Luteibacter rhizovicinus DSM 16549: one gene and its partner. The protein of the gene in region 2 interacts with the protein of the main gene of each other region in a pairwise test. Links are inferred from orthologs where the notes say so. Each region holds a gene or a part of one and is shown on either strand. Other genes may lie near its edges.

The links.
Region 1: the proteins of recR (region 2) and recO interact in binary tests that used the Escherichia coli proteins (3 or more experiments, as listed by UniProt). The link is inferred for Luteibacter rhizovicinus DSM 16549 from one-to-one orthologs.

The regions. Positions count from the first base shown.
Region 1 is NZ_CP017480.1:3,553,984-3,559,241, reverse strand. Bases 2,528-5,258 are described here. They hold recO (DNA repair protein RecO), read right to left. Parts: upstream 4,374-5,258; coding sequence 3,681-4,373; downstream 2,528-3,680. Other genes in these bases: era (GTPase Era), read right to left, coding at 4,394-5,258; BJI69_RS16270 (response regulator), read left to right, coding at 2,985-3,689; BJI69_RS16275 (translocation/assembly module TamB domain-containing protein), read right to left, coding at 2,528-2,939. Also shown: 23S rRNA (uracil(1939)-C(5))-methyltransferase RlmD, read right to left, coding at 1-184; BJI69_RS16280 (YdbL family probable chaperone protein), read right to left, coding at 276-863; more of BJI69_RS16275, read right to left, coding at 912-2,527. UniProt on the Escherichia coli protein: Involved in DNA repair and RecF pathway recombination.
Region 2 is NZ_CP017480.1:4,728,079-4,735,881, forward strand. What follows is about bases 1-2,750. They hold recR (recombination mediator RecR), read right to left. Parts: upstream 1,802-2,750; coding sequence 1,199-1,801; downstream 1-1,198. Other genes in these bases: BJI69_RS21625 (transglutaminase TgpA family protein), read left to right, coding at 1-149; BJI69_RS21630 (Slp family lipoprotein), read left to right, coding at 193-795; BJI69_RS21635 (histidine triad nucleotide-binding protein), read right to left, coding at 837-1,181; BJI69_RS21645 (YbaB/EbfC family nucleoid-associated protein), read right to left, coding at 1,821-2,144; dnaX (DNA polymerase III subunit gamma/tau), read right to left, coding at 2,141-2,750. In the rest of the region: more of dnaX, read right to left, coding at 2,751-3,865; BJI69_RS21665 (MBL fold metallo-hydrolase), read right to left, coding at 4,264-5,022; BJI69_RS21670 (3-deoxy-D-manno-octulosonic acid kinase), read right to left, coding at 5,019-5,747; BJI69_RS21675 (glycosyltransferase family 9 protein), read left to right, coding at 5,844-6,869; BJI69_RS21680 (DUF6165 family protein), read right to left, coding at 6,957-7,361; BJI69_RS21685 (LysR family transcriptional regulator), read right to left, coding at 7,379-7,803. UniProt on the Escherichia coli protein: May play a role in DNA repair. It seems to be involved in an RecBC-independent recombinational process of DNA repair. It may act with RecF and RecO.

The sequences.
Region 1 (5,258 bases), 1.2 Mb from region 2 along the record:
GCGGCGAGGCTTCGATCACGCTGACGAGTTCGGCATCGTCGTAATTGCGATGGCGCTTGACGTACCGGAACGCGACACGTTCGCCCGGCAACGCGCCAGATACGAAGGTGGCCTTGTTGTCGATGCGGGCGACTCCCCGGACATCGTGGGTGAGGTCGGTGATGGTGGCTTCGAGTTCGGTCATGCGCTCAAAAACGTAAAGCCCGGACGACGAGGGTCCGGGCTGGCTGGGAGGACGCGCCGCACGGATGGCGGCGAGCGTTCCTGGCGATTGCCTATTTGCGCTTCCAGGCGCCGGAGGCGTCCTGATAATACCAGCCCGGCGGCGAGCGCTGGACCCAGCCCTCGGCGAAGGTCTTGCGGATCTGCGCCTCCCATTCGGGGTGACCGTTGGCCCGGGCGATCTCCCGGTAAAGCGCGTCGCGGTCGCTGTTTTCCTCGTCGACGATGGCGTTGGCCTGCGAGCGCTGGTCCAGCGGCAACGAGCCGGCATCGCGCACGACGACCTGCCCGTTGGCGGTAAATCCCACGGCGCCGCTATTGAACAAAGCCTTGAGCTGACCACCGAAGCGCGCCGTCATGCGCACACGGATGGCATCCGTCTGCGGCGTGCTGATCTGGATGTTGGGCGCATCGGCGGCCTGGGCCGCGGGAATCACCAGATCGAGCAGGGAGGCGGACGGCTGCTTTCCAGGTACCGGCTTGGCCGGTGTGGCCGCGCCCGAACCCTGGGCAGCCGGTGCGACACCGCTGTCGTCGAGCACGTTGCCGATGAACTGGTCGGCAGCTTTCTGCGCCGCCGCCTCGGGGAAGTACACGTTGATGGTGACGCACCCGACCAGGGCGATCGCCGCAGATGTCATGATTCCAATCAGTGCCTTACGCATCATTGCTAACTCCCTTTCGAATCATCATCGTATCACCGGTCCGCCACCTTCCGTGGCCGCCTGCAGGCGCCTGACCAGGGTCGGCCAGTCGACCTCACGCTGGTGACCCACCACCGTGAGGCGCGGCAAACCGCTACCTTCGACGATAGTGTAGCCATCCTTCGCATTGCCCAGCCCGCCCATCGAGCAGACATCGCCCTTGAGCACGCAGGTCAACCCGATGCGCTTGTAGCCAAATGTCTTGAAGATCTTCAGCACCGTGCCCTGGAGGCCGCCAGCGATACCCCCGCCACCCACCGCGGTGAGGTTATTGACGGCCTTCTGGCTGATCCGGCCACCGTCGTTCGCGGTGAAGGTGGACTTGAAGGCCGCGGGTTTCCAGGCAACGAGGCGGAGATCGTCCAGCGCGCCATCGAGCCGTCCCGTGATGCTGCCGAAATCAAACACCGAAGTCAGCAGCGCCAGATCGAGCTGGCGGAGGGCGATATTGCCGGTCAGAACCGGAGCATTGCCAAAGGGTTGCGAGACAGTCATGCGGGTGATGTCAACAAAGCCGTCGAAGACGTTGAGCGACAGGCCACCGCCCATCTCCACGCGATCGTCGACATAGCGCATCGACGGGATGGCCCCTCCGATCGTTCCTTTGAACTCGGGCCAGCCCAGTGCGCGGCAAAGCGCCCCCATGTCGATCTGGGTCAATGCCAGCGAGGTCTGCAAGCGCTCGCCGCTCGCGGCCGCCGGCTTGAAGGACAGGCTCTGCACGCGGAGCTGTCCGTCGAGTACCGGGACGACCAATGGCTTCTCCAGCGCCAACGTGCCACCACGGCTCCGCCAGTTCGCTTCGGCGGCACCATTCGGGATCTGGTACACCTGAAGCGCACGCCAGCCGAGCTTGGTAACCGGGCGATCCTCCGTCGCACTCCAGTCCAACGCCCCATGCAGGCCCGTGACACCGAGACGACCCTGGGCAACCGCTAGGTCCAGGCCGCTGGTCTGCAGGGCGAACGCGGTCAGGCCGCCGGCATTCATCCCCACCTGACCACTGACCTCGCCCGCCCCCAGCAGCCCGTCGATGCCAAGAGTACGAAGCCAGCCCTTGCCGTAGCGATCGTAAGCGGCGGGAAGACGGGCGTTGAAGCGGTCCAGTTGCAGTTGCGTCAGGTCGCCGTTCGCGTTGAAGGCCAGCTCGCCCTCGAGTTGCAGGGCATCCGGATCGGTGAGACGCAGACGCGGTATCGCCAGGCTACCCTTCTGCGAACGCGTTGCCAGCGAAAGCTGCACGGCGTGCGAGGGCAGGCTTGCATAGAGCGGGCCGAGCAGAAGCTCGCCGCCGCGCAGGCTGGCATCGAGGTCGATCGACGCACTGCCGGCGCGACTGCCGAGGCCCAGCCTTCCGCTCGCCGACAGCTTTTGCCCGGCTAGCTTGCCGCCTGGACTGTCGAAGCCCATCCCGTCGAAGGCGAACTGGCCGGCGGCCTGCATGCCGTCGTCGAGCAGGTCGAGCGCAAGATCCGCATCCACGCGGCCGGTGGTCGTATGCCCCGACCACACGGTGGACAGAAGACCGTTGAGCCATCCGGCGGGCAGATCCTTCAAGGTGATCTGGGCATGGGTGGTCTGATCGATCGGCAGGGCGATCCTGGCGCTCGCCTTGTCCTGGGTGATCGAGAGTTCGAGTGTATTGGCCGAGTCGTCGGCCACCATATGCAGTCGCGCATTGGTGAGCGCGCCGCCGGGGGCGCCCTTCAGACGAAGCGCGCCCTCGAAAACCCAACGCCCGACCTCGTCGCGATTCAGCGCGCCGTCGAGGGTGACACCCAGCTTTCGCCACCCCATCGCGGGTATGTCGGCCTGATTGGCTGACAGCGTCAGCTGCAATCCTTGTCCGTCCGGTGCCGAATTTATGTCGGCCTGCATCCCGCTCATGCCCACCCCGGGCAGCAGCACGCTATCGGCGCCAAGGGAAACGCCCGCGCGAACGCGTCCGGCCCCAGCGAACAAGGCGCAGGCGACAAGAACGAGGACGAAGGTGCGGGTTGATACGGCGAGCATGCTCGGCCATTCTGCCAAACTCAGATGAACAACACGGAACGTTGCATGCCGGACCGCCATTTTTTTCAGATACTCGTCGCCGATGACGACCCTTCGACGCGGGCATTTCTCCGCGGCGCGTTGGCCGCCATGGGCTATGTCGTCACGCTGGTCGAGGACGGAGCGCAGGCGCTAAGCCTCGCTCGCACGACGCGATTCGACGCCATCCTGCTCGATTGCCGCATGCCGTCAGGCGGCGCCGTCGATGTCCTCGTCGCGCTCCACGCGGATCCTGACGCCGCTTCGCGCCACGCCGTGGCGATGGCAACCAGCGCCGAGGTGCCCACCACCCTGCGCCAAAGCCTCATCGAAGCAGGCTTCGCGTGCGTCATCGAGAAGCCCTGCGGAATCGCCTCGCTTGCCAATGCCCTGACGGCGACCCTTGGCGTCGATCGTGACGAGCACGTCCTCGACGACCACGAAGCCATGCTCGCGACCGGCGATCTGACCACCATGCACGCCTTGCGCAGCCTGTTTCGTGAGGAGTTGCTTCAGCTCGCGCCCGAGCTGGCATCCCTGGCGAACGCCCCCGCGACCCTGGTCGACCGCCTGCATCGGCTGCGCTCGGCCTGCGGATTCTGCGGTGCGACGCGGCTGGCCGCCCAGGCAAAAGCCCTGCAACATCATGTCATCGAAACACGATGGGCCTCCCCGCCCGCCCTGCTCCGCTTCCGCTCGGAACTCGAACTCGCGCTTACCGCTTTAGCGTAGGACGCGCCAGGCCTTGAGCTCGCCGCCGCCAAGGTGGAAGGTGATCACGAGCCGCATCATGCGGCGCAGCGAAGAGAGCCCAGCGGTATCCGGCGCCGTATCCGCCGCCAGCGCAAGCAGGTCGGCGCCACGGATGGCTCGCTGGTCGCCAACGCGCCCCGGAAGCACGCCCGATTCGGGATCGTAGAAATAGACGAGCGCCGGATCCACGGGCGAGCCGTCGATGGCGTCGATGTCGAGCTGAAGCCCGTAACCGAGGGCATCGAGCATGTCGCGCTCGAATCGGCGCAACGTCCAGGCCAGCGGCTCACCCGCGGCCATGCGCCTCAGCGTGCTGTCGTAGAACGCGAACAGCTCGGGGTTGCCGTCCTGCCGACCGGTCAGGCGGACGACAAGCTCATTGAGGTAGAGCCCGGCGAGACCGGCATCGCCGGTCAGGCGAAGCACAGGCCCCGAGGGCTCGGCGCTACGCAGCGTCGCGAGCTCCCCCTTCATCAGAAGATCGAGCTCGACGCGCTGAAAGGGCTCGAGCTGGGCCCGCTGCGTACGCGCGCCCTCCCGCCGGACACCACGCGCGACCACGCCGATACGGCCATGATCGCGGGTGAGGCATTCGGCGAGCATCGAGGTTTCCCGGTACGGCCGGGCATGCAGGATGAAGGCGGGCTGTTGTTCGACGCGCATCTGGGCTCGCGCCTGGCGGCTTATTCGTAGCCGAAACGCTTGAGCAGGTTCTCGTCGTCGGCCCAGCCTTCGCGTACCTTGACCCAAAGCTTGAGGAACACCTTACGCTCGAACATGGTCTCCATCGCCTTGCGCGCCGACGTGCCGATCGCTTTCAGCTGGGCACCACCTTCGCCGATCACGATCGCCTTCTGGCCGTCACGCTCGACCCAGATCACCGCGTGCACTTCGGCGATACCGTCGGGACGATCCTGGAAGGCCTCGATCTCGACGGTGGTGGCGTACGGCAGTTCCTGGTTGAGGCGCAGCATGAGCTGCTCGCGAACCATTTCCGAGGCGAGGAAGCGCTCGCTGCGATCGGTGATTTCATCCTCGGCGTAGACTGCCGGCTGTTCCGGCAGACGCTTGAGAATGCCTTTTTCCAGGCCTTCGAGGCCCTTCGACTTCAGCGCGCTGACGTAGTAGACATCGTCGAACTGATGCTTCTGCATGAGATCGGCGACGAACGGCAGCATGGCCGTCTTGTCCTTCTGCAGGTCCACCTTGTTGATAGCCAGAAGTTTCGGCACGTCCGGCTGCTCGGCGAGCGCGGCGTACATGGCGGCGTCTTCGTCGGTCCAGCGGCCTGCCTCGATCACCTGAACCGCCAGGTTCACCTCGGAGATGGCCGCGCGAGCCGCCCGGTTGAGGCTGCGGTTCATCGCGCGCTTGCCACCCCGGTGCAGGCCGGGCGTGTCCACGTAGAGGATCTGCCCCTCGGGCTTGGTGGAAATGCCGAGGATGCGGTGACGCGTCGTCTGCGGACGATGGCTGACAATGCTCAGGCGCACGCCGATCATGGCGTTGAGCAGGGTGGACTTGCCTACGTTCGGGCGACCCAGCAGG
Region 2 (7,803 bases):
GCTCGTTGCCTGCCGAACGAAATGGCTTGGAAAGGTTGAGCCAGCTTTACTTGTGGTCGCGTTATGCCTTTGACGAACCGCCGCCTGAATCACTCAGTGAATTCCGGCAGCGGGTGAAGGAATTAAAGGTGCGCCGCGTGGTCAAATAAGGACATGGCATCGGCCGTGTCCGGTGCCTCTGGGAGATGTGACATGTCCATGTACAAACCGCTGGTCATCGCCGCCGCGACGCTGGCCCTTGGCGCGTGCGCCACGGTGCCGCAGCCGCTGCAGGGCCAGTTCAACGACGTCTCGACGTCCGGCGCGCAGCAGGGCGGTGCCCCGGGCGCAAAGGTTCGCTGGGGCGGGGAGATCATCAAGACGGAGCCGGGTCCTCAGCAGACCTGCTTCTTCGTCCTGTCCGAGCCGCTCGACAGTGAAGCCCGCCCGACCGCCAGCAAGTCCGACAGCCAGGGCCGCTTCGTGGCCTGCCGCGACGGCTTTTACGATCCGGAAGTCTTCACTCGCGGTCGCGAGATCACGGTGACCGGTACGCTGCACGGTGCCGTCTCGCAGAAGGTCGGCGACTTCGACTACGCCTACCCGCGCGTCGAGGCCGATGTGGTCTACCTCTGGCCGAAGCGCGTGCCGATCCAGCCGTACGGCCCTGGCTTCTACGACCCGTTCTGGGGTCCGGGCTTCGGTCCGGGTTGGGGTGGCTACGGTTACGGTGGCTACGGTCCCTGGGGCGATCCCTACTGGTACCGCCCGCGCACGATCATCGTACGTCCGCCTCCGGCGCCGCGCGGTCATTGATGGACAAAGAAAAAAGCCGGCTCACGCCGGCTTTTTTTCGCTCAGCCCGGCGGCCAATGCATCTGGCGGCCGGCTAGCAGGTGCACGTGGATATGGAACACGGTCTGCCCCCCGTGCCCGTTGGTGTTGATCACCGTGCGGTAGCCATCCTTCGCCAGCCCCTGGGCCCGCGCGAACGCCGCGGCGGCTAGGAGCAGCTTGCCCAGCACCTCGGCATCGCCGGGGACGGCGTCGTCGAGCGTGGCAATGGCGCGCTTGGGAATGAACAGCACGTGCACTGGCGCCTGCGGATTGAGGTCACGGAAGGCGAGCACGTCATCGTCTTCGTAGACGATGTCGGCAGGGATCTCGCGGCGAACGATCTTCGCGAAGATGGTGTCGGTCATGAAAACTCCCTGGAAGGTCAGCCGACCGACTGTCGGCTGCCGAAGGCATGGGCGAGCGTGCCGCGGTCGACGAACTCGAGTTCGCCGCCCAGGGGTACGCCATGGGCGAGCCGGGTGGCGCGAATGCCGGCAGCCTTCGCCAGCTGGCCGATGTAATGCGCCGTCGCTTCACCTTCCACCGTCGGATTGGTCGCGATGATCATCTCGGCAACATCGCCCTCACCCAGTCGCTCGACCAGCAGGGGCAAGCCGAGCTCGTCCGGCCCCAGGCCATCCAGCGGTGAAAGGCGTCCGAGCAGCACGAAGTACTGGCCGCGATACCCGGTCGCACCTTCGATGGCAGCGAGATCGGACGGCGACTCCACGATGCAAAGCACCTGGGCATCGCGACTCGGACTCGCACAGAGCGAACACACCGGTGTTTCGCTGAAATTGCGGCAGCGCGTGCAGTTACCCACGTCGCGCATCGCCGACTCGAGCGCCGCTGCCAGGCGAAGACCACCCTGCCGCTCGCGTTCGAGCAGCTGGAAGGCCATGCGCTGGGCACTTTTCGCACCGACGCCCGGCAGGCAACGCAAGGCATCGATCAGTTCGCCGAGAAGGCGGGAGCCGTTAGTCATCGTGTGACGTGACGTCCGGTCAGAACGGCATCTTGAAGCCGGCGGGCAGGTTCAGCCCGGCGGTGACGCCACCCAGCCGCGAACGGCTGATTTCGGCGATCTTGTTCACCGCGTCGTTCACCGCGGCGGCGACCAGATCCTCGGCCATCTCCGGATCATCGGCGAACGCCTGGCGATCGATGTGCACCGCGCGCACTTCGTGGCCGCCCGACATCGTCACGGAGACCAGACCGCCGCCGGCGGAACCGGTGACTTCCGTCTTGGCGAGTTCATCCTGCGCACGCTTCATATCTTCCTGCATGCGCTGGGCTTGCTGCATCAGCTGACCAATTTGACCTTTCACGTTCCTGGCTCCACGGGTTTGATCGATTGCGGAATGACGCGCGCGTCGAATTCGCGCTTGAGCGTCCGTACAAAGGGGTCGGACTCCATCGAGGCGACCGCGTTGGCCTGCGCGTCGACCTGCGCCTGGGCCCGGCGCTCCGCCGGCGTGCCCAGATTGCCGTGATCGGCAATGAAGCGGATGCGAATGCGACGACCGAGCGCCTGGGAGACCTTTTCTTCCATCTGGCTGGTCAGTGGTTCGACAGCCAGGTGCATGTGCGAGGGCTGCAAGGCCAGCACCATGCCTTCGCCGTCGAGTTCGCGCAGCGAGGAATTCTGCGCCAGCTGACCGATCGGACCGCGCAGGTTGGCGCGCTCGATCACTTCGTGCCAGTCAGGCAAGCCATTGGCACCGAGGACCAGCGGGCCCTGCGGTGCCACCGGTGCCGGCGGCGCAGCGACAGGCGCGGCGACCGGAGGTGCGGCAGGCGCCGGGCGTGACGGGGCCGGTGCAGGCGCCGGGGCGCTCGCGACAGGCGCTGCCGCCGGGGCAGGCGCGCGCGACGGGGCAACAGGCGCAGGCGACGGCGCGGGCATCGCGGCACGGGCCGACGCAGGCGCGACAGCCCGAGGCGCGGACGGCGCGGCGCCCTGCCCGGCTTCCGCCGGACGGAAGGCGAACATGCGCAGCAGCGCCATCTCGAAGCCGATCCGCGCATCCGGCGCGAGCGGGAGTTCCCGGCGACTGGTGGTGGCGATCTGGTAGTAGAGCTGCACGTCTTCGGGTGCGAGGCGGTTGGCGATCTCGGCCAGGCCGGCGTCACCCTCTTCCTCGCGATAGCCGGGAATCAGCTGGATCAACTGGATGCGATGGAGCACGGTGGCGAGATCGTCGAGCACGCCGGCAAAGTCCGGCGAGTACGAGGCGATGCGGTCAGCCTCACCCATGAGTGCCGCGCCGTCGCCAGCGGCGAGTGCCTCGATCACGCCCAGTACCTGTCCGCGCTCGACACTGCCGAGCATGGCGCGTACATCGGCCGCGCGCAGGGCACCGCCGCCGTAGGCAATGGCCTGGTCGAGCAGCGACAGGCCGTCGCGCAGCGAACCGTCCGCGCCATGCGCGAGCTCGCCGATGGCCTCATCGTCGTACTCGATGCCTTCGGCGGCGAGGATATGGCGCATCTGGCCGGAAATCTGCTCCGGCAGCAGGCGCTTGAGGTTGAACTTCAGGCAGCGCGACAGCACCGTCACCGGCAGTTTCTGCGGGTCGGTCGTGGCGAGCAGGAACTTCACATGCGGCGGCGGCTCTTCCAGCGTCTTCAGCAGCGCATTGAACGCCGGCTTGGAGAGCATGTGCACCTCATCGACCAGGTAGACCTTGAAGCGCCCGCGCGACGGCGCGTACTGGGCGTTCTCGATCACCTCGCGGACATCGTCGACACCGGTGTTGCTGGCCGCATCGATCTCGAGGAGGTCGACGAAGCGGCCGGCGTCCACCGCCGTGCAGACGGAGCACTCGCCACAGGGATCGGCCGATTCACCGCGCTCGCAGTTCAGCGACTTGGCGAAGATGCGCGCGATCGTCGTCTTGCCGACGCCGCGGGTGCCGGTGAATAGATAGGCGTGATGCATGCGCCCGGAGTCGAGCGCATTCGTGAGCGCGCGGACCACGTGCTCCTGGCCCACCAGTTCGGCGAACTTGCGCGGGCGCCACTTGCGTGCGAGGACCTGATAGGACATGCGTATTACCTTGGGACGACGGTGGATTGTGCCAAGGACCCGGGACGGGTGAAAGCGCGGCCCGAAAAGCGCGGCCCTCAAAAGGCGATGACCCTGCCAGCCACACCCCGGCACCCGAGTCGTCCGCTACCGTTGCTTCCTTCCGGACCTGGCGGAGTTTACGGACTATCGTCGCGGGGGGACCGACAGGGTCACCATAAAGACGTTTGAAACTGGCGGAGAGAGAGGGATTCGAACCCTCGATACGTTATTAGCGTATACACACTTTCCAGGCGTGCTCCTTCAACCACTCGGACACCTCTCCACTTACATCCTCTTCCCCGGCTTCCTGTCCGGCAAAGAAGCGGAAGGATAACTTCAGCGGTGCGGCGAGACAAGGGCGGAACGACGAAACCGCCTCAACCGGCCGTCGGACGCGGTGGTTCGGGCGCCGGAAGCGGCAGTCGCTCGCCCGGACGGGCGATCCGGTAGCCACGTGAGACCAGCGTTTCGCCGTCGTCGACGCTCCCGTAGTGGTACAGCGCCATACGGGCGCGGACCTCCTCCGGGTATTCGCGCTCGAGATCGTCCACCCCGGTGTGGGACGGGTTGCCGACGACGCCACAATCGTGGGCGATGAGTTCGCCGTGGGCGCCATGCAGCGCCAGCGCCTCGGGCACCGGCCGCGTATCGCCGGTGTAGACGAAGCTGCCACGCAGGGCGAGGCCGTACGAGGTGCCTTGCACGTGGTGGCGGGTCGGGAAGACGTCGAACCACTCACCCTCGTGCCAGAAACCACGCGTGCAGGGGATGAGGTGGAAGGCCTCCCAGTAGTTCACTCCGCCCTCGGCCAGGGCACCCGGGTAGTCGGCCACCCTGCCCTGCAGCCACGGCAGGAGCCCCGCGTGCAGGTAGACCCGCGTGCGACCGCGCAAGGCTTCGTCGAACCACAGACGGAAGAACAACCGCTCCATGCCGGCGACATGGTCCATGTGGACGTGGGTCACGTAGAGCGCCGGCGGCGGGGCGCCGTAAGCCGCCACGTAGCGGTCCAGCGTGTCCGGGCCACAGTCCACCAGGAGCAGGGGCCGGCCGTCGCGCTCGACGACGACGGCGGAGGATCCGAGCTCCACGGCGTGCGCCGCGCCCGTGCCAAGGAAGTGCAGGTTCCAGCTCACCCTTTAAGACTCCGCTCGTAGTGCTCGATCAGGGCCGGCCAGAGCTCGGCGTCGAAGGTGTCGCCGCCGGCATCGCGGGCGCCGATCTTGATCAGCGATCGCTTCAGGCGAGCCAGGTTCGCCAGCCGCCAATGCAGCGACGGTCGGCGAAGGCGGCCGCGATCGAAGTCGATGAGGTAGAGGCCTTGTGGATTGACCAGGATGTTGTGCGCATTGAGATCCGCATGCCAGGCACCCTCACGATGAAAACGGGCGATCAACTCACCCACCTTCCCCGCCAGGGCGACATTGAAGGCGCCATCGTTCAGGCGTTCGGCCAGGGTGGCCGCCTCGGGAATCCGCAAGGTGATCAGGTCCGCCGAGTAACGCAGCCAGTAGCGCACGTAACGTGTGGCCAACGGCGGCGATACCGGCAGACCCCGGCGCTCCAGCTCAGCCAGCAGGCGGAATTCGCGTACGCTGCGGGTGCGACCCCGGCCCGTGAACAGGTAGCGGTCGCCGAAGATTCGGGCCACCATGCCACCGCGCCGATAATGGCGAAGCACGGCCTCACCGGCCGGCGTTTCGATCACCGATACGCCGCCGCGACCGCCGGCCTGCGAGCGCAGGGCATCGCGCTCACTCCAATGGGCGGGCGAGAACCAGAGGCTGTCGACTTGAGATGTACGGGTGGCGTCGAACAGAATCGTGCCGCCCGCCGCCTCCGCTACGCGTTCTTCTGTCATTTTCGGGCCGCCGTGGAGCGGCCTCCTATCCGGTGATCGATCTTGCCCAGTCTAACAAGCCGCCCCCTCCCGCCGGGAGACTCCAGCCTCTGCATCATGCGGACGTCCGCCATCGGTGACGTGACGCACGTAACGCCGCTGATACGCACCCTGCAGGAAAAGGCGCCGCAGACAAGGCTCACCTGGATCATCGGCAAGCTCGAGCGCCGCCTGGTAGGCGACCTGCCGGGGGTGGAGTTCATCACCTTCGACAAGGGCCAGGGTCGCGCTGGCGTGAGCGCCGTGCGCGAGGCCCTCGCCGGCCGTCGCTTCGATGCCCTGCTGCACATGCAGGTGGCCCTGCGCTCGAACCTCTTGAGTCTTTCCGTAAAAGCGGATCGCCGCATCGGCTACGACCACGCCCGGTCCAAGGACTTGCACGGCCTGTTCGTCAACGAACGCATCCCCGCTCGCACCGGCGAGCACGTCCTGGATGCCATGGCCAGCTTCATCGAGCCGCTCGGCCTGAAGCAGACCGCGGTGCGCTGGGATATCCCGGTGCCTGACGAAGCCCATGCCTGGGCGGCCGAACAGCTGCCCGGCGATGCACCGACGCTGCTGGTCAGCCCGATGTCGAGCCATACGGTGCGCAACTGGCGGGTGGAACGCTATGCGGCGCTGATCGACCATGCGATGGCTCGTGGCCTGCGCGTAGCGCTCGTCGGTGGTCCGTCGGCACCGGAGCGTGCACTGGCGGACAGCATTCTCGCGGCGGTGAAGCAGGCCCCCATGGACCTGACGGGCAAGGACACGTTGAAGCGTTTCATGGCCCTGCTCTCGCGCAGTTCCATGATTCTCACGCCGGATTCGGGCCCGATGCACATGGCCAACGCGGCCGGCGTGAAAGTGCTCGGCCTGCATGCGGCGAGCAATCCCGAGCGCTCCGGACCGTACTCGGACCGCCGCTGGTGCGTCGACAAATACGATGCCGCTTCCCGCAAGTTCTTCGGCAAGCCGGCTTCAGAAATTCCGTGGGGCACGAAGATCGAAAAGCCCGGCGTCATGGACCTGGTCGAAGTCGACGACATGATCGCGCGCTTCGAAGCCTGCGCCGACCACCTGGGAATCGCCCTCGCAAAATAACCGCAGCCTTGTAGGAGCCGATTCATCGGCTCCCACAAAAGGCATCGCCGATAAATCGGCTCCTACCCGAGTGGCGAGAGTGCGTTATCAGGCCTGCGGGGCGCGGTAGTCCTGGTAGGACTTTTCTTCGACGAGGGTCGAACCCAGCTTCATGTTGATCTCGCGCTTGATCGCCGCGCGCTCGTCGTTCTCGATGTACACCGAGCGGGCGAGCTGGATGAACGCCTGATCGAAGGCCTGGGCACGCTCCTTCATGCGGATGTCGTCCTCGATCTTCCACAGGCGCTGGTTGACCGCGAGCAGACGCGCGGTTTCGTGCGCGATATCGGTCTCCGAGGCCTTGTCGTTCTTCCACGTCGCATCGAGCAGTTCGAGCTCGTTGCGCACGTTGGCCAGCTTGGCGTCGTCCTTGATTTCCTGCAGCTTGATCTGAAGGATCGTCATCTTGTCGATCAGCTCGCCGTAAGAAACGGGGGTCTGGATCAGGCTCATGGCAAATCTCCGGTCGGTCAGGCGCCGGAGGTTAGCAGTTTTGCGCCGGCCCGACTGCCGCCATAGGCCGCCAGGCCCTCCACCAGATGGTCGAATACCGCGCGAATGCGAAGGCTGCTGCGCTGGTCCTCGTGCATGACCACCCAGATCGGCAACGGAATATCCACCGCCTTGGGAAACAGTCGCACCAGCCCGGCGCGCCGTCCCAGGGGCACCTGGCAGGCGCCGATCCCGAAACCCGCCCGGATAGCGGCCAGTCCGGCGAGATCGTTGTCCGTACGCAAGCTGAAGAATTCGCGTCGGTACGGCATGTCCGCCGGACGGGTGGCGCGGATATAGGGCGTCTCTTCGTCGTAACCGATCAAGGCGTGGCGGGTCAGGTCCTCAAGCGTCTTCGGCCGGCCGGCGGCGGCAAGATAATCCGCGTGCGCGAAAAGGCCGA